Regions from separate parts of the Ensifer sp. 22460 genome, predicted to be linked through region 2. Evidence: predicted binding sites of a transcription regulator. Region 2 holds the regulator's gene; each other region holds the start of a gene.

Region 1 (6,574 bases), on a different contig from region 2:
CACGATGCAGCGGCGTCTTGACTCTTCCCCAAAACCGCGTAAGAGCAGCGACGAACGAGGAAATCACCACCATGCGACCGATCGGTCCAGCCATCGCTGCTTTGATCCTGCCGGCTCTTGCCGCGGGGCAGGATGTCGATTTTTCGTTCGCTAGCAAAACAACGGCCAAAACGACGACGAAAACCGTCTGACGTCTCTGGCCCTCCGCTCTCTCCCCGGTAAGGCCGGGGACCGGAACCTTCGTGGCAACGCGCGCGGTTCCCCCTCCACCCGACGAGGAGAGACAGAAAGAGAGCTTAGATCATGGGTTTCAAGATTGCAGTCGCAGGCGCCACCGGCAATGTCGGCCGGGAGATGCTGAACATCCTTTCCGAACGCGGCTTTCCCGCGGATGAAGTGGTCGCGCTTGCTTCCGCCCGCTCCCAGGGCACGGAAGTTTCCTTTGGCGACAAGACCCTCAAGGTCAGGAACCTCGAAAACTACGATTTTTCCGATACCGATATCTGCCTGATGTCGGCCGGCGGCGCTGTTTCTCTCAAGTATTCGCCGAAGATCGGCCAGCAGGGCTGCGTCGTCATCGACAACTCTTCGGCCTGGCGCTACGACGCCGAAGTGCCGCTGATCGTGCCGGAAGTGAACCCGGACGCGATCTCGCTCTTCACCAAGAAGAACATCATCGCCAACCCGAATTGCTCGACGGCCCAGCTCGTCGTGGCGCTGAAGCCGCTGCACGACCATGCCAAGATCAAGCGCGTCGTCGTCTCGACCTACCAGTCGGTTTCCGGCGCCGGCAAGGACGGCATGGACGAACTCTTCAACCAGACCCGCGCCGTCTTCGTCGCTGATCCGATCGAATCGAAGAAGTTCACCAAGCGCATCGCCTTCAACGTCATCCCGCACATCGACGTGTTCATGGAAGACGGCTACACGAAGGAAGAGTGGAAGGTCCTGGCCGAAACGAAGAAGATGCTCGATCCGAAGATCAAGGTGACCTGCACGGCTGTGCGCGTTCCGGTCTTCATCGGCCATTCGGAATCGGTCAACATCGAGTTCGAGAACGAGATCACCGCCGATGAAGCGCGCGACATCCTGCGCGAAGCGCCGGGTTGCCTGGTCGTCGACAAGCACGAAAACGGTGGCTACGTCACGCCTTACGAATGCGCCGGCGAAGATGCGACCTACATCTCGCGCATCCGCGAGGACGCAACCGTCGAAAACGGTCTCAACATCTGGGTCGTTTCCGACAACCTGCGCAAGGGTGCGGCACTCAACGCGATCCAGATTGCCGAGCTCCTGGTCAACCGCGGCCTCATCAAGCCGCGCAAGCAGGCCGCCTGAAACGGCAATTGAGCAATTCGTTCCCGCCGAGCCCACCCGGGCTTGGCGGGTTTCCTGTTTCACAATCGCGGGTCGTTTCGCCCCGGCTTCACGTGAAACCACGAAAAAGTTACCGCCGCTTCCGGCAGGTGACATGGCCGGCCAAGGCTGCCATTTTTGAAAGCAATGAGATTCGGGCTATGACGGGGTATTTCATGCACAGGGCAAAGTGCGTAGCGGTGGGGCTTGCTGCCCTGGTTTCGACTGTAGTTTTTCCGGAGGTGGCCTCCGCCGCCCAATGCGGCAACGACGGAAGCGGATTTGCTGCCTGGGTGCAGAATTTCAAGCAGGAAGCCTCCGGCAGCGGCATCAGCCCTGCGGTGCTCGACCGCGCCCTTTCCAGCGTCTCCTACAACAAGGCGACGATCCGCGCCGACCGCGGCCAGAAGAGCTTCAAGCTGTCGCTCGACCAGTTCATGCAGAAGCGCGGCGGTCAGACGATCATTTCCCGCGGCAAGAAGATGAAGCAGCAGAATGCGGCGCTCTTCACCAGCATTGAACGCCGCTTCGGCGTGCCCGCCGGCCCGCTGATCGCTATCTGGGGCATGGAAACAGGCTTTGGCGGCTTCATGGGCAAAGAGCATACGCTCTCGGCGGTTTCGACGCTCGCCTATGACTGCCGCCGCTCGGACTATTTCACCGACCAGCTATATGCCGCCCTGCAGCTTGTACAGCGCGGTGACCTGAGCCCCGATGCGCGCGGTGCGGCCCACGGCGAGATCGGGCAGACCCAGTTCCTGCCGGCCAACGTCCTGAAATACGGCGTCGATGGCGACGGCAACGGCCACATCGACATGGTTCGCTCCAAGGCCGACGCGCTGGCCTCGACCGCCAACTTCCTGCGCGGTCACGGCTGGCAGCCGGGTGCCGGCTATCAACAAGGCCAGGCGAATTTCGGCGCGATCCAGGGCTGGAACGCGGCAACCGTCTACCAGCAGGCAATCGCCATCATCGGCGCCGAGATCGACGGCCTCTGATCGAACCCAATTCGCGCATCTCTCCGGATGCACGATGCCTTTCGGAAGATTGCAAAGCCCGGATCGTCGATCCGGGCTTTTTTGCTGGTTACATGCCCGGGCGGGAGAAGTCGCCGGTCGCGGGATCCATGATCCAAAGCTCGCCGGTCGAGATGTCGAACCAGGCGCCGTGCAGATGCAGCTTGCCCTTGGCTTCGAGGATCTGAACACAAGGGAAGGTGCGCAGGTTGGCAAGCGAGTTGCGGATCGAGACCCGCTCGAGCGCACGCTGCCGCTCCGCCTGGGTCATGACGTCGTTGCTTTGGATCTGCTCGGCGGCCGGCTTCAGGAGGTTCATCCAGCGACCGATGAAATCGCCCGGCGACAAGGGCTCGGCATCAGGATCGAGCACCGCCTTGATACCGCCGCAGCGGCCATGCCCCATCACGACGATGTCGCTGACGCGGAGCGACTGCACGGCGAACTCAAGCGCGGCCGACGTCGAATGGTAATGGCCGTCCGGCTCATAGGGCGGCATGAGATTGGCGACGTTGCGCACGACGAAGAGTTCACCCGGCCCGCTGTCGAAGATCGTTTCCGGCGCCGCCCGCGAATCGCAACAGGCAACAACCATCGTCCTCGGCTTCTGGCCGGTTTCCGCCAGCACCTTGTAGCGCTTCTGCTGTTCGCTGAAGCGGCCATTCATGAAGTTGTGGTAGCCGTTCAGAAGGTGGTCCGGAAAACGCTGTTGCTGCTTGTCCATCGATTACTCCGCTGCTGCTTCGAGCGGGATGAGCGGACTTCCGCCCGCATCACGCCCCGCCATGAATATCATCATGACCTAAAGTTCAATCCACGATGCGACAAGGGCTGCTGCCCATGAACAGTTTCTTCTATTTGCGCCGCATCTGATTCGGATGCACCAGGCGGCGCATCTGCACCATCGCCATCGGCGTCGAAAGGCTCGAAGCGTCCTGCTCGATCGTCAACTCGTCGGCACCGCGTTTGACGCTCCGCGCGATGATCTCGAACACGCTTGCGGTCGCCATCTGCAATGCGCGCTCTTCCGATAGTCCTTCGAGAAGCCGCGCGAGAAACAGGGCAGTCAGCAAGTCTCCGGTGCCATTCGGCGGGTTCTCGACGAGCCGATGTTCGGCGAGCAGCGCGTGATTGCCCGAAAGGAAGAGATTGCCGGTACCGCCGCTCATCATCGGCACCGCTGAGGTCACCAGCACGCGGGCCGGACCGAGGCCGAGGGCGGCATCGAGGATCGCCGTATTGGTTTCCAGCGTCGCGCCGGCGAGCCAGGCGAGCTCGAAGCGGTTCGGCGTCGCCAGGTTGGCGAGCGGCAGCAGCTGGTCACGGATGGCCGTCGCGGTCGCCTCCGGAACATAGAGCCCGCCGGCGTCGCCAATGACGGGATCGCAAGCGTAGATCAGCTTGGGATTACGTTCCCTAAAAGCCGTCACCAACCGCGCGACACCTTCGGCCTGACCGGGCGATCCGAGATAGCCCGAAAGCACGGCGCGCACCTCCCCGACCCAGGGCGCGGCAATGAGATCGTCGATCATCGACTGGAAATCCGCGTCTGAAATGGTGACGCGGGTCGAGCGCCCGTGTCCGGGATGCCAGGGAAGAATGACCGTCGGCAGTGCCCAGACCGGATGCCCCAGCGTCTCCAACGCGAACACCGCGGCCCGGTTGCCGACCTTGCCACGCACGACATGGCTCGAGATGACGATGACGGCGCCGGGCAGGGAGGGCATTTCGGGCATCGACGAGTCCAATCCTTCGGTCTACAAACTCTGATCACCCGACTGTCACCGCCCTGTCAACAGGCGATGGCAGATAGGTCCGGTGGAAGCCGCTGGCGTTTTCGTGCTTTTTCATCGATTTTCGAGCAATTTTCGCGAAATTGCCTTCGATTTAAATGGATTTAAGCTGTTTTCACGTGAAATTCTCCAATTTTCGGCTCGATTTTGCCGAAATCGGCGTAAAAAGCGGTCGCCATTAGCCATGGTTCTGATAGGGTTTGGCCTATCATGAGTGGGAGAGACTTCATGGGCGTGAAATACAATCCGAAGCGGGACAGACACATCGACGCAGCAAAGGCGGCCGCCATCAAACTGGGCGTCGACGCGCTGGCGCCGGAGAGCCTCTTCGGTGGGGCCAGCAACGATGACCTCGATCTTTATTCGGCGGACATGCTGGCGCTGACCGCAGCCCATGCTTACCGGGAGCTTGCCCGCTGGGATGGCGGCAAGCCGCAGGTTTCGGTCGAAACCGTCGCCGGCGTCGCGCCGGGTGGCACCGAGGTTTCGATCATCGCGATCACCGAACACAACATGCCGTTCCTCTATGATTCGGTCATGGGGGAAATCACCAGCACGCACCGCGATATCCACCTCGCGATCCATCCCATCCTGGTCAAGGAACCGGGCAAGCCGGTAAAACTCTTCGATCCGGAAGAGGCAAGCGATCCGGCGCACCGCGTCAGCCACATCCAGATCCACTTGACGAAGCTGGCGCCCGTCGAAGCCGAGCAGCTCAGCAACCGCATCCGCGACGTGCTGGAGCAGGTACACCAGACGGTACACGACTGGCCGGCGATGACGGCGCTGCTCGACCAGGCCGTGCAGGAACTCGAGGCCTACAACGCCTCGCGCAAGAAGAGCGACCGTGATGAGGCGCTCGCCTTCCTTCGCTGGCTGCGCGACAACAACTTCACCTTTATCGGCATGCGCGAGTATACCTACTCGGGCAAGGGCGGAAAGGCGACGGTCGAGCGCGGCAAGGGCAGGGGCCTCGGCATCCTCTCCAACCCCGACGTGCGCGTTCTGCGCCAGGGCAAGGACGCAGTACTGACCACGCCGGAAATCCTCGCCTTCCTCGACGGCCCCGATTTCCTGATCGTCACCAAGGCCAACGTGAAATCGGTCGTCCATCGCCGCGCCTATATGGACTATATCGGCATCAAGCGCTTCGATGCCGACGGCAATGTCGCCGGCGAGTTGCGCATCGTCGGCCTGTTCACTTCCTCGGCCTATACCCGCCAGGCGGCTGAAATCCCGTTGCTGCGCCACAAGATCGAGAAGATCGTCGACCATTTCGGCTACGACCCGCAGAGCCACTCCGGCAAGATGCTGGACAACACGCTCGAATCCTATCCGCGCGACGACCTCTTCCAGATCGATGTCGGTCTGCTCGCCGCCTTCTGCGAACAGATCAACGAACTCGGCGACCGGCCGCGCATCCGCGTCCTGCCGCGCATCGACCATTTCGACCGCTTTGTCTCGGTCATCGTCTTCGTGCCGCGCGAACAATATGATTCCGACGTACGCGAAAAGATCGGCGACTACCTGAAGACCGCCTATGACGGCCGCGTTTCGGCCTATTACCCGGCCTTCCCCGAAGGCGGACTGGCGCGCGTGCACTTCATCATAGGCCGCACCAGCGGCAAGACCCCGCGCATTCCGCAGGCCAAGCTTGAAGAGGCCGTTCGCGGCATCGTCACGCGCTGGATCGATCGGTTCGACCTTCTCGCCCGTAAGGACGGCATCGAGCTTGATGTCGACGGCGCCTACCAGTCGTTCTTCACGCCGGCGGAAGCCTATGCCGACCTTGCAGACATTGCCGCCTGCAAGGCGGAAGATCCGATCCGGATCTCGTTCTACAACTATAACCGCCCGGTCAACCGTCCTGACACGGCCGAGCTGAAGATCTTCCATGCCGGCGAGCCCGTGTCGCTGTCGCGCCGCGTGCCGCTGCTGGAAAACCTCGGCTTCCGGGTCATCAGCGAACAGACCTACGACCTCAATGTCGGCAGGCACGGCGAGGACAAGCACCGCGTGGTGCTGCACGACATGGAGCTGATCCATCGCGACGGCCTTGCGCTCAATCTCGAAAAGTCGGGTGCGGCGCTGGAGGAAGCCTTCCTCGCCGCCTGGAACGGCACGATCGAGGACGACAACTTCAACCGGCTGATCCTGCTTGCGGGCCTCAATGCCCGTGAAGTCACAGTGCTGCGCGCCTATTCCCGCTATCTGCGCCAGGCCGGCATCACCTATTCGCAGGGCTATATCGCCGACACGCTGAACAAGTATCCGGCGATCGCAGCCGATATCTTCAAGCTGTTCGTGACCCGGATGGATCCGAAGCTCGAGGAAAAGCCGCGTGCAAAGAAGTGCAGCGCCCTGCTTTCCGCGATCGAGGACGCGCTGTCTGCCGTTCCGAGCCTTGAC
Region 2 (6,574 bases):
CGACGCTCGCGGCCAAGGGCGTCGCCCTGGCCGGCGAAGGCGAGCCCTACATGGTCACCGTCGCCCAGCATTTCAACGCGATGACCGCCGCCAACCGCTGGCTGATGACCGCGGCCGTACTGTTGATCGCGATTGCCGGCGGCATCTACGCCATCCGCAACATCGCTACCCGCTTCCGTGCACGCAACCAGGTCGAGCGGGTCATTCTCGGTTCGCTGATCGTCGCGTCTTCCATCGCCATCCTGACGACGGTCGGCATCGTCGCCTCGATGCTGTCGGAAGCCGGCCGCTTCTTCACCATGGTCTCGCCGTTCGAATTCTTCTTCGGCACGGTCTGGGATCCGCGCTTCGCTGCTGCCGGCAGCGGCGGCGCCTCCGGCCAGTTCGGGCTGATCCCGCTTCTCACCGGCACGCTCTACATCGCTTTCGTCGCCATGCTCTTTGCAGTGCCGATCGGCCTCTTCGCAGCCATCTACATGGCGGAGTATGCAAGCCCGCGCTTGCGTTCGACCGCAAAGCCGCTGCTCGAAGTGCTCGCCGGCATCCCGACCATCGTCTACGGTTTCTTCGCTCTCGTGACCGTTGGTCCGTTCCTGCGTGATATCTCGGCGCAGCTGAACGGCCTTGCCACCGGCAATTACCAGAACTTCATCCAGGCGCAGAGCGTGGTCACCGCAGGCATCGTCATGGGCATCATGCTGATCCCGTTCGTGTCGTCGCTTTCCGACGACATTATCACCCAGGTGCCGCGCGCGCTGCGTGACGGGTCGCTGGGCCTCGGCGCCACCCGTTCGGAAACGGTCAAGAAGGTCATTCTTCCGGCTGCACTTCCCGGCATTGTCGGCGCGCTGCTTCTGACCGCATCGCGTGCCGTCGGCGAAACGATGATCGTGGTGCTTGCAGCCGGTGTCGCGGCCCGCATGCAGATCAATCCCTTCGAGCCGATGACGACGGTGACCGTGAAGATCGTCAACCAGTTGACGGGCGACCTCGAGTTCACCTCGCCGCAGACGCTGGTGGCCTTCGCGCTGGGCATCACGCTCTTTGTCATCACGCTCGGCCTCAACATTTACGCGCTCTACATCGTGCGCAAATACCGGGAACAGTACGAATGACCGACATCGCTTCCCCGACCGTCCGGATCTCCGCCCGTCCTGAATCCGCAAAGCGCGATATCGGCATCAAGCGCCGCTATGCCGCCGAGCGCCGGTTCCGCGCCTACGGCATTGCGGCAATCAGCACCGGTCTCTTCTTCCTGGCGCTGCTGCTGTGGACCGTCATTTCCAACGGCTACACCGCGTTCCAGCAGACGACGATCACGCTGCCGATCGAATTCACCGAAAAGGTCATCGACCCCAACGGTGAGCGCACGACCGACAGCAAGGTACTGATGACCGCCAACTATCCGCTGCTGGTGCGTGATGCGCTCGTCAAGCAGCTCGGCATCGATGCGACCAAGCGGCCGCTGGTCAAGCAGGCGACCGACATGGTTTCTGCGAGCTCCCGTACGCTCTTGCGCGACATTGTCGTGGCGGATCCGTCCATCGTCGGCAAGACCATTCCGGTCACCCTTTTGGCCGAAGCCAACATCGACTCCGCCAACAAGGGGCAGATCGACCTCAAGGTCGAAGAGAGCAAGCGCAAGGTCAAGGACCAGCAGGTCACCTGGATGAACGAGCTCGCAAGCGCCGGCGTCCTGAAGAAGAGCTTCAACACCGGCATCTTCACCTTCGGCGCCTCCAGCCGTCCTGAAGCGGCGGGCGTCGGCGTTGCCGCCCTCGGCTCGTTCTACATGATGCTGATCGTGCTCCTGCTGTCGTTGCCGATCGGCGTTGCCGCCTCGATCTATCTCGAAGAGTTCGCTCCGAAGAACCGGCTCACCGACCTGATCGAGGTCAACATCAACAACCTCGCGGCCGTTCCGTCGATCGTCTACGGTCTGTTGGGTCTCGCCGTCTTCATCAACTTTGCCGGCATGCCGCGTTCGGCGGCCGTCGTCGGCGGTTTCGTGCTGACGCTGATGACCCTGCCGACGATCATCATCGCCACCCGCGCGGCCTTGAAGGCGGTTCCGCCGTCCATCCGTTCGGCGGCGCTCGGTCTCGGTGCCTCGAAGATGCAGACCATCTTCCACCACGTTCTGCCGCTGGCCATGCCGGGCATTCTGACCGGTACGATTATCGGTCTTGCCCACGCGCTTGGCGAAACCGCGCCGCTCCTGCTGATCGGCATGGTCGCCTTCGTCGTCGACTATCCCGGTTCGCCGATGGAGCCGTCGACAGCGCTGCCGGTGCAGATCTACATGTGGGCCAACGAGGCGGAACGCGCCTTCGTCGAGCGCACCTCCGGCGCGATCATCATTCTTCTCATCTTCCTCGTCGTCATGAACCTTGGCGCCATTCTGTTGCGACGTCGCTTTGAGCGCCGTTGGTAGTGAGGTAATTACTATGAACATCATGTCAGAAGCAGCGGTCGAGAAAGCCTTGGATCAGAAAATGAACACGGTTCCCTTCAAGATGATCGGCAAGGATGTGTCGGTCTACTACGGCGAGAAGCGTGCGCTTTTCGACGTCAACCTCAACATCCGCGAGAACACGGTAACGGCGCTGATCGGTCCGTCGGGCTGCGGCAAGTCGACCTTCCTGCGCACGCTGAACCGCATGAACGACACCATCGAGAACTGCCGTGTGACCGGCAAGATCACGCTCGATGAGGACGACATCTACGACCCGACCATTGACGTGGTCGAGCTGCGCGCCCGCGTCGGCATGGTCTTCCAGAAGCCGAACCCGTTCCCGAAGTCGATCTACGACAACGTCGCCTACGGTCCGCGCATCCACGGACTTGCCCGCACCAAGGCGGACTTTGACGATGTGGTCGAGACCAGCCTGCAGAAGGCAGGTTTGTGGAACGAGGTGAAGGACCGCCTGCAGGAGCCGGGCACCGGCCTCTCCGGTGGTCAGCAGCAGCGCCTTTGCATCGCACGCGCTGTTGCCGTCAGCCCGGAAGTCATCCTGATGGACGAGCCCTGCTCGGCACTCGACCCGATCGCGACCGCCAAGGTCGAGGAACTCATCCACGAACTGCGCACGAACTTCACGATCGTCATCGTGACCCACTCGATGCAGCAGGCCGCCCGCGTGTCGCAGCGCACCGCCATGTTCCACCTCGGCAATCTCGTCGAGGAGAACGACACCGACAAGATGTTCACCAATCCGGATGACCAGCGCACCCAGGATTACATCATGGGCCGCTTCGGCTGAGGCCAATCACGGCTGCAACAGTCACTGGAAAGCGCCTGTAAGGATCGACGATCATGTCCATGCATATCATGTCCGCCTATGACGAAGAACTGAAGTACCTGACGCGCCGCATCTCGGAAATGGGCGGTCTCGCCGAGCAGATGGTCGCCGAATCCGTCCGCGCCCTGGTCAATTCCGACCTGGCGCTGGCGCAAAAGGTAATCTCGGACGACACCGTTCTCGATGATGCCGAGCGCCAGATCGGCGAGAAGGCGATTGTCACGATCGCCAAGCGCCAGCCGGTCGCCGCCGACCTTCGCGAGATCATGGGGTCGATCCGCATCGCCTCCGACCTGGAGCGTGTCGGCGACCTCGGCAAGAACACTGCCAAGCGCGTGATCGCGGTTGCCGGTTCGGGCATCCCGCGCAAGCTCGCCCGCGGTCTCGAGCATCTCGCCGAACTCGCTCTGGTGCAGCTCAAGGAAGTGCTCGACGTCTATGCGTCGCGTTCGCCGGAAAAGGCCAACAGCATTCGCGAACGCGACGAGGAGATCGATGCGATCTACACCTCGCTGTTCCGCGAGTTGCTCACCTACATGATGGAAGATCCGCGCAATATCACGCCCTGCACGCATCTTCTGTTCTGCGCCAAGAACATCGAGCGTATCGGCGACCACGCGACCAACATCGCCGAGACGATCTATTACATGGCGACGGGTGCCCAGCCGGAAGGTGAGCGCCCGAAGGATGACAACACGTCGACGTTGGGCTCGGTCAACGACTAGAAGGTTGGAGCGGGATGCGGGGGGGACAACCGCATACACTTTTCCTCATCCCGCTCTGGCGTTAAACGCGCCGTTCGCAATGCGTGCCCCATGAATATCATCCGGTCGCGGCTTCGGTCGCGGCCCCGAATTCCTGCATCTGAAGCATGCGGCTTTTCGCACCGCCTTTGAAATTGGCGGGGGTGCTCCAGATTTAGAGTGTCTGAGTGCCGGCCGGTCCGCTGGACCCGCACGGCGCTCGCGGTAAGGAGACGTTACCTGATGTTGCCAAAAATCGCCGTGGTCGAAGACGAAGAGGCGCTGAGCGTCCTGCTGCGTTACAATCTGGAAGCTGAAGGCTTCGACGTCGATACGATCCTCAGGGGTGACGAGGCGGAGATCCGGCTACAGGAACGCCTGCCCGACCTTCTGATCCTCGACTGGATGTTGCCGGGCGTCTCCGGCATCGAGCTTTGCCGTAGGCTGCGCCAGCGCCCGGAGACGGAGCGGTTGCCGATCATCATGCTGACGGCGCGCGGCGAGGAAAGCGAGCGCGTTCGCGGTCTGGCGACCGGTGCCGACGACTATGTGGTCAAGCCCTTCTCCACGCCGGAGCTGATGGCCCGCGTCAAGGCGATGCTCCGCCGGGCGAAGCCCGAAGTTCTCTCGACGCTGCTGCGCTGCGGCGACATCGAGCTCGACCGGGAAACCCATCGCGTCCATCGCCGCAGCCGCGAAGTTCGCCTGGGGCCGACAGAGTTCCGCCTGCTGGAGTTCCTGATGTCCTCTCCGGGCCGTGTCTTCTCGCGCTCGCAGTTGCTGGACGGCGTCTGGGGCCACGACATCTATGTCGACGAGCGGACCGTCGACGTGCATGTCGGCCGCCTGCGCAAGGCGCTGAACTTCTCGACCATGCCTGATGTCATCCGCACCGTGCGCGGCGCCGGCTACTCGCTCGAAAGCTGAGAAGGGCAAACAAAAGTCAATAAAAAAGGGGCCGATCGGCCCCTTTCGTTTTGGTCCTGTGCGGATCCTTAGCGCATCCGACGGCGCTCGGCGGACGGCTGGTAGGCAAGCCGCGCATGGAAGCTGCAATAGGGCGAAGCTTCCGGGGAATCGTTGCCGCAGAAATGGAACTCTTCCTTCAGCGGGTCGCCGATCGGCCACTTGCAGGTGCGTTCGGTGAGCTGGGTCAGCTCGAGGCGGCGCGACATTGGCACGACCACGTCGGTCTGGATGCTGAAATCCTGCTCGGCAACGAGATCGACTTCGATCTCCTCCTTGAGAACGGTGGCGCCGGACGGACGGGCAACGGTGCGGGTCGAAACGCGCGAGGCGTAGTTCGGAGCGCGCGGCGCCGAGGTCGGCCGCTTCGGGCGGGTCGCCGCAGTGGTGCTGCCGCCGGCTTTGGCGCGGCCTGGAAGGCTCAGGCGATGAACCTTGCCGATGACAGCGTTACGGCTGACGCCGCCGAGCTGTGCCGCGATCTGGCTTGCGCTCAGGCCCTCGGACCAAAGCTTCTTCAGTTTCTCCACCCGCTCGTCAGTCCAGTTCATTTCTGCACTCTCCGTTCTCAGCGTTGGGGATGGCAGAATCCCTCACCGCACCCCGGTTGAATCCCGAGGTTGCAAACGCGATAACTCTTTTGGTGACTAGGTCCGCCGCATGCGTCTAGTAATTGAATGTTAACGTACTGACCGTCGGACTCCGTGGCAAGAGTCCCGGGATTCACGCCGAATCGATTTCGTAGTTTTCCCCAACTTGCTCGGCTGGCGTTGCATTTTTGCAAGCCCTTCCGGGCGATTTTTTCGCCGCCGGGAAACGGGCTTCTCTGTTGCACTGCAAGGCTTGGTTTTATTGACATTGCGGCGCGAAATAGGAATAGTGCCTGCGCCGCCGAAAGGCGGCATTTTTGATTTTTATCGGGCCGCATGAAGCAGCGGGACCGATGCCGACTGGAGTAAGGAGAGCCTCGCATGACTGCAACCACGCCGCTTTACGATACCTACATGCGCGCGCCGTTGCGTTTCGAGCGAGGAGAGGGCGTCTGGCTGATCGCCGAAGACGGCTCGCGCTATCTCGACTTCGCCGCCGGCGTTGCCGTGAACTCGCTCGGCCACGCGCATCCGCATCTCGTCGAGGCGCTGAAGGCGCAGGCCGAGAAGGTCTGGCACCTTTCCAACCTTTACGAAGTTCCCGGTCAGGAAAGTCTTGGACGCCGCTTGGCGGCCGTCACCTTTGCCGATCGGGTCTTCTTCACCAATTCCGGTGCGGAAGCGCTGGAATGCGCGATCAAGACGGCGCGGCGGTACCACTTCGCCAAAGGCCAGCCGGAGAAGTTTCACATCATCACCTTCGAGGGCGCGTTCCACGGTCGCACGATCGCGACGATCGCCGCCGGTGGTCAGCAAAAGTACATTGAAGGTTTCGGGCCAAAGGCCCCAGGGTTCTACCAGGTTCCGTTCGGCGACATCGCGGCCGTCAAGAATGCGATCACCGAGGAGACCGCCGCGATCCTGATCGAGCCGATCCAGGGCGAGGGCGGCATCCGTCCCGCGACCAAGGAAT
Region 3 (6,574 bases), on a different contig from region 2:
AGGGTGGCGATCGCGATCGAGATCACCGAGATATAGAGCGTCGTGACGACGCCCTGGGAGACCAGGTAGCCGATCTTCTTGCCGATGAAGGCGAAGGACAGATCGAACGAGTAGAAGAACAGCATCAGCAGGACGAAGAGCTCGACCCAGACGCCGATCACCTGTCCGCTACGCGGCAATTGCCGCAAAGCCTTCCAGTTCGCTACCGCGATCAGCGCGACCATCAAGGCGCTGACCAACCGGCCGAGCGCTGGATTGGCTTCCAGCCACCCTGCCGAAGTCGGCAGCAGATGCCCAATCCAGGCGGGGCTGATGCCGAGCCCGTAGATCGCCAGCGTGACGAGCGCCAGCATGAGAAACATGCCGGACCGTCGCGCGACGTCCGGATAAGTCAGTATCAGACGACCAATCATCTCAAAATCTCCGGCGTTCAGGCCGCGCGCTCGCGCCACCAGTCCTGTGCCTGCAGTTTCCAGTAGGTGAGTTGAGCAACCGCCAGCCCGGCATAGCCGCCGGCCCAGACCAGACCGAACGGCCGGAAGAGCTTGTAGCGGTCTGACTGTCCGAGAATGCCTTCGGCTACCAGCTTGCCGCCGATCGCCGTGGTGTTGAGCCCGTGGCCGCCAAAGGCGGTGCAATGCCAGACTCCCGGCCGCATCTCACCGATCTGGGGCATCAGGTGGCGTGCATAGGACATCAGCCCAGACCAGGCGAGTTCGGTCTTCAGTTCCTTGAGTTGCGGATAGGTGCCCGTCATCTCCCGCCGCAATTCGGCCGCAAGGGCCGCCGGCGAAGCTGCACGCGTGGTGATCCGCCCACCCCAAAGCAGCCGCTTGCCTCCATCCACCAGCCGGTAATAGTCCCCGGCGCGGCGGTTGTCGCCGATCGCGTCGCGGGTGACGATGGCAGAACGGATCAGGTCTGGCGCTTCTTCGCTCAGCATCACATAGGTGGCGATCGGCAGGAACGCACGCCGCAGCCGACCGTTGAGCGCGCCGGTGTAGCCACCGGTCGTGAAGACGACCTGGCGGGCCTTGACGCGGCCGCGGGCGGTCGACACCGTCTTTTCGGCCCCGTCGAGTGTGCTCGCCGTTGCCGCCGAGCCTTCGTAGATCCGCCCACCCAGCCGTTCGATCTCTTCTGCCACTGCACGAAGGTAGTTGAGCGGGTGCATGTGGAAGGCCTTGGGGTCGCGCAGACCCTGGAAATAGCGCTTCGACTTCAACACCGCGCGAATATGCTCGGTGTCGAAGTATTCCAATTCGTATCCGTAGTTTTGACGCATCGCGTCGGCATGTGCCTTCATGCTGCCGTCGTCGTCATAGCGCAGCACGCTGGTGATGCCGGGCTGCGCATGCGCGCTCTCGATCTTCAGCGCCGCGATCGTATCGCGAACAAAATCCACGCCTTCGATCGACAGGCGGTGGATCTGCCGCGCCCCTTCGGCACCGGCCATTCGGGCAATATTCTCGCCACCGGTCGCAAAACCGGGGCTGACGAAGCCTCCATTTCGACCGGAAGCCCCGAAGCCGATACTCTCGGCTTCGAGCACGACCACCGACTGCCCGGCGCGTGCAAGCTGAAGCGCCGTTGTCAGACCAGCAAGCCCACCGCCGACAACGACCGTGTGACATTCGATGGTTTCCGAAAGCACTGGTCTGACCTTCCGGTCGACCATTGTATTTTTGTAGTAGGTGTCGGGATAGGACATGTTCTCTCGCTCTGCGGACAGCGATTAAGGGTTGCGGGGCGGCACGAACTGCCGCCGCGCAGACTTGTCCAATTCAGTCGGCGCTATAGTCCTTGCCGTACCACTTGGTGGTAAAGCTCGCGAGCGTGCCGTCCTTCTTCATCTCCGCGATGAGGTCGCCGATCTTCTTCGTCCACTCGGGGTCGGTCTTTTCTGCGATAACGACGAGCGGCTCCTTGAACGCGTACTCGCCGTCAAGGACCCTGAGCGGATAACCGTTCTTGATGGCGTTGAGCGCTGTCTGTTCCGGCGCGATGACCGCATCAAGGCGCACGCCATTGCCGAGGCGCAGGTCGTCGAAGGGAAGCATGGAATCGGCGAAGGTGCGGATCTCGCCCGGTTCCAGCTTGTATTCGATCGGCGGAAGCCCCGGCGCGTCGATTTCCAACTGCCGGCGAATGAAATCTTCCGATGTCGTGGCCGTTTCAACGCCGACGACCTTGCCGTTCAGGTCGGTGACAGACTTCGCCTCGCTGTCCTTGTGCAGCACATAGACATAGGGGCTGTAGTAATAGATGCCGGCGAAGTCGATGACCTGCGCGCGCGCCTTGGTGGGGGTGACGGAGCCGACGCCGACGTCATAACGTCCCTGCCAGCGGCCGCCTGTCAAGGTCGCCCAGTCCGGCGTCTCGAAGCTGACCTCGACGCCAAGGCGCTTGCCGATCTCGCGGGAGACATCGATGTCGAAGCCGACCAGCTGGTTGCTGTCGTCGAGATAGCTCTGCGGCGGCCACCCGCTATTGGTGGCGACCACCATGGCCTTCTTGCTCATGACACGGTCGAGCGTCTCGCCTGCCTGCGCGGCGGTGGCAAGCGCCAGCGCGGCAGCGCCGACGGCGAGCTGTAGAACCAGTTTCCTCACGCATTCCTCCTGTTTGAACGTCAGCAATGGGTTCCCGTTTATGTAAGATGTCTGACAACATAAGTTAGAAAAGATCGATAAAGACGAGTCAAGGGCGGAAGCGCATCCGCTCCATGAAACGAAGTGATGGGACCATGTGTCTTCGTGATGAATGAGCCAACGAAGCGCACTCCGGCACAGAGTGCATCCATGCTGGCATGATGCACTGGGACATCGCAGTCTCTGACTTTGGACAACCGTTAGGACAAGGCGGTGGTCCGGCGCGCGAACTCAAAGGCGCGGTTCCCTGACTGACGCCCGGGCCTATCGTAGGTCGCAGCATCCTGAGGCTGATTTAGAGAGTAGCGTTGAACCCATGAACCTCGCCACACCGATTGAAGCCATCGGCGAAACCTGACAGGAATACCTCCGGGAGGACGGTTCATGTATTATGCGATCTTGGCTTATCACACGGCAGGCGTGGTCGAATCCTGGAGCGAGGAGGAGGATGCGGCCCTGATGTCCGAGCTGCTCCAGGTGCATGATCGCTTCGTTCAGCAGAAATCATTCGGACCGGCCGCACGGCTCGGCCCCGTCGAAGGTGCGGTGACACTGAGGGGCAAGGGCGAAGGCATCGTCACAGACGGCCCTTTCGCGGAAACCAAAGAGCAGCTTCTCGGCCTCTATGTCGTGGACTTCCCGACGATCGAGGCGGCTATCGCAGCGGCACGCGCCCTGCGACGCAGCAATCCAACGGCGATCTACGAGATCCGACCGATCGCGCTCTATGTTCCGGGGGCGACCTTGGAGCCTGGACCGTAGAGCCAGGAAACGCCCGGCGGTACTGTGCTAGGACGCGATCAGGCGACCGCCCTCGATCCAGCCGAATCTCAAGCTGCAATCTTGCGGGAGGTGGCCAATCGGGCACCCACCGGCGCGATGTCGTTCACTTTTGATTAACCCAGCCCGCGCGGGTGTGAACTGTAACAGAACTTACAACAAACTGACATTTCGCTTTCATGAAGCGCCGATATGGCAGGTGTCATACCGATGACCGGTCTCCCCGAAAGAGGACCTGCTAGAAATGTTTCAGTTGAAGAGTGTAACCCGCCAGTTCGGCAAGAAGACAGCCGTAAGTTCGGTTACCTTCGACATCCCCCAGGGTCAGATGGTCGGCGTCATCGGCCGTTCGGGCGCCGGCAAGTCGACGCTGCTGCGCATGATCAACCGTCTCGTCGACCTGTCTTCGGGTTCGATCGTCTTCGACGGCAGTGAGGTTTCGTCGCTTCGCGGCGCTGCACTGCGCACTTGGCAGCGTGACTGCGCGATGATCTTCCAGCAGTTCAACCTGGTGCCGCGCCTCGACGTGCTCACCAACGTTCTGCTCGGTCGTCTCAATCACCGCTCGACAGTGCTCAGCATCCTCAACATGTTCACCCGCGAAGAACGCATCATGGCGATCGGCGCGCTCGAGCGCCTCGGCATCGAACAGACCGCACTTCAGCCCGCAGGCACGCTCTCCGGCGGCCAGCAGCAGCGCGTGGCGATCGCCCGCGCACTGATGCAGCAGCCGAAGGTTCTGCTCGCCGACGAGCCGATCGCCTCGCTCGACCCGCTGAACGCCAAAATCGTCATGGACGCACTGCGCGACATCAACGAACGCGACGGCATCACGGTCATCACCAATCTCCACACCCTCGATACCGCGCGCAACTATTGCGAACGCATCATCGGCATGGCGCATGGCCGCGTCGTCTTCGACGGCCAGCCCAAGGATCTGACGGCGGCAGCGGTTGCCGAGATCTACGGCGCCGACACGGGCATCGAGGAATCGATGACCTCCACCAGTATCAACATTCCGGCGGCAGAACCGCAGGAAGAAACGGCATCTGCCGGCCTCAAGCCGCTGGCACTGGCCGGCATCTGACGCCCGCCAGGATCGAAAGCCCGCGTCAAGGGCACCTCTTTGAAACCGAATAGGATCCGGCCAAGCCGGACACACGGGAGAACCTTATGCTGAAGAAAGCTCTGCTGGGCGCCGTCGCGCTCCTCGCCCTCGTCGGCCACGCCCAGGCTGAAGACCTCAAGGAATTCCGCATCGGCATTCTCGGCGGCGAAAACGAAGCCGACCGCCTGCGCAACTTCCAGTGCCTCGTCGACAAGCTGCCGGCTGCCATCGGCGTAGAGAAGGTCTCGCTGTTCCCGGCCGCCGACTATGACGGCGTTATCCAGGGCCTGCTCGGTGGCACGCTCGACTACGCCGAGCTCGGCGCTTCCGGCTATGCCAAGATCTACCTCGCCAAGGCTGACGCCGTCGAGCCGATCCTGACGACCGTTCAGACCGACGGTTCGACCGGCTACCACTCGATCATGGTTGCCCGCAAGGATTCCGGCATCACCAAGCTCGAAGACCTGAAGGGCAAGAAGCTCGGCTTCGCCGATCCGGACTCGACCTCGGGCTACCTCGTCCCGCTCGTCACGCTGCCGGAAGCGATCGGCGCGCCGGTCAAGGAATTCTTCGGTGAAACCGGCTTCGGCGGCGGTCACGAAAACCTCGTTCTCGAAGTCGTCAAGGGCACCTTCGATGCCGGCACGACCTTCGGCTCGGGTGTCGGCGAATTCAAGGACGGCTACACCTCGGGCAACCTGAAGAAGATGGTCGACAAGGGCATCCTCGACATGAACGACCTCGTCGAGCTCTGGAAGTCGCCACTGATTCCGAACGGCCCGATCGTCGTGCGCACCTCGATGAACGACGACATGAAGGCGAAGTTCAAGCAGTTCATGGTCGACCTGCCGAAGACCGACGCTGCCTGCTTCTCCGCCATCCAGGGCGGTGACTTCACCGGCTACACCGAAGTCAACTCCGATTTCTACAAGCCGATCATCGACGCCCGCAAGGCAACGATCGGCGGCTGATAGACCGCATCTTCCGGGAACGCTGGCCGCCCAAACGGCCAGCGTTTCACTGTTTGAAGGGGTGCTCGACACCAGCCCTTCAACCATACCCTACCGCTTTGTTTTCACGCATTTCCTGACGGAAAGCCGCTCCGTGCTTTTCCTTGAAATGCCATAGAGGCCGGCGCGAGCCGGAACGGTCATGGCAACTTCCCTGCTCCCGCGGAACCTGAGCGACAACGGCGCCGTCATCGAGCGCCATTGGCAGGAACAGAGTTCCCGCCGCCGGCTTTACTCCTGGCTCGGCTTCGGCATCCTCTTCCTGGCGCTCTCAGGCTCGCTCTGGTTCGCCAACGATTCCAACGCCGGCAAGTTCTTCGATCGCCTGCCGCATTTCTTCGACTTCGTCGGCGATCTCGCACCGCGTGACGGACTGGAAATCTTCCGTGCCATGTTCGGACCTGCCCTCGCCCTATGACGACGGCAGCTTCAAATACAACTACCCGGACGGCCGGCTGTACCTGACCGACAGCTTCTATATCCCCGAATACCTGCACAAGATGCTGGAGACCGTGAACATCGCGATCTTCTCGACGATCATCGGCACGGCACTCGGTTTCGTGCTCTGCTTCTTCGCAGCGCGCAACCTGATGCCCAATCCGTGGATCCGCGGTACCGTTCGCCGGATCATGGAGATCCTGCGCGCCTTTCCGGAAGTGGTGATTGCCGGCTTCTTCCTCGCCATCCTCTCGCTCGGCCCCATTCCCGCGATCGCCGCGGTCTCGATCCACACGGTCGGTGCGCTCGGCAAGCTCTTCTACGAAGTGGTCGAAAACGCCGACATGAAACCGGATGAGGGCCTGCGTGCTGCGGGCGGCAACTGGATCGAGCGCGTCTGGTTCGGCATGGTGCCGCAGGTGCTGCCCAACTTCACCAGCTACTTCCTGCTGCGCCTCGAAATCAACGTGCGCGCCTCGACCATCATCGGCGCCGTTGGTGGCGGCGGCATCGGCGAGCTGCTGCGCCTTTCGATCGGCCAGGGCCACCAGGCGAAAACGCTTGCGATCGTCATCCTGCTGTTTGCG

What was found. Region 2 encodes PhoB, which activates phosphate uptake and scavenging genes when phosphate is short. Its sites were predicted from a motif close to TGTCATNNANCTGTCAT; they were not measured.
Region 1: the regulator PhoB is predicted to act here: its motif matches at 4,152-4,168, upstream of ACTJKM_RS27600 (NAD-glutamate dehydrogenase).
Region 3: the regulator PhoB is predicted to act here: its motif matches at 3,596-3,612, upstream of phnC (phosphonate ABC transporter ATP-binding protein).

What each region holds. Positions count from the first base shown of each region.
Region 1 covers NZ_JBQENZ010000027.1:4,164-10,737, forward strand. Annotated here, with positions in the region: gene ACTJKM_RS27580 (aspartate-semialdehyde dehydrogenase) at 304-1,338, shown strand; gene ACTJKM_RS27585 (lytic murein transglycosylase) at 1,533-2,354, shown strand; gene ACTJKM_RS27590 (carbonic anhydrase) at 2,443-3,096, opposite strand; gene pdxY (pyridoxal kinase PdxY) at 3,227-4,108, opposite strand; gene ACTJKM_RS27600 (NAD-glutamate dehydrogenase) at 4,394-6,574, shown strand, end outside.
Region 2 covers NZ_JBQENZ010000012.1:187,283-193,856, forward strand. Annotated here, with positions in the region: gene pstC (phosphate ABC transporter permease subunit PstC) at 1-1,115, shown strand, start outside; gene pstA (phosphate ABC transporter permease PstA) at 1,112-2,434, shown strand; gene pstB (phosphate ABC transporter ATP-binding protein PstB) at 2,448-3,263, shown strand; gene phoU (phosphate signaling complex protein PhoU) at 3,314-4,027, shown strand; gene phoB (phosphate regulon transcriptional regulator PhoB) at 4,289-4,972, shown strand; gene ACTJKM_RS17210 (GcrA family cell cycle regulator) at 5,041-5,562, opposite strand; gene ACTJKM_RS17215 (aspartate aminotransferase family protein) at 5,983-6,574, shown strand, end outside.
Region 3 covers NZ_JBQENZ010000011.1:92,401-98,974, forward strand. Annotated here, with positions in the region: gene ACTJKM_RS15810 (amino acid ABC transporter permease) at 1-413, opposite strand, end outside; gene ACTJKM_RS15815 (NAD(P)/FAD-dependent oxidoreductase) at 431-1,711, opposite strand; gene ACTJKM_RS15820 (transporter substrate-binding domain-containing protein) at 1,785-2,612, opposite strand; gene ACTJKM_RS15825 (YciI family protein) at 3,036-3,413, shown strand; gene phnC (phosphonate ABC transporter ATP-binding protein) at 3,676-4,518, shown strand; gene phnD (phosphonate ABC transporter substrate-binding protein) at 4,605-5,510, shown strand; partial or broken gene phnE (phosphonate ABC transporter, permease protein PhnE) at 5,692-6,574, shown strand, end outside.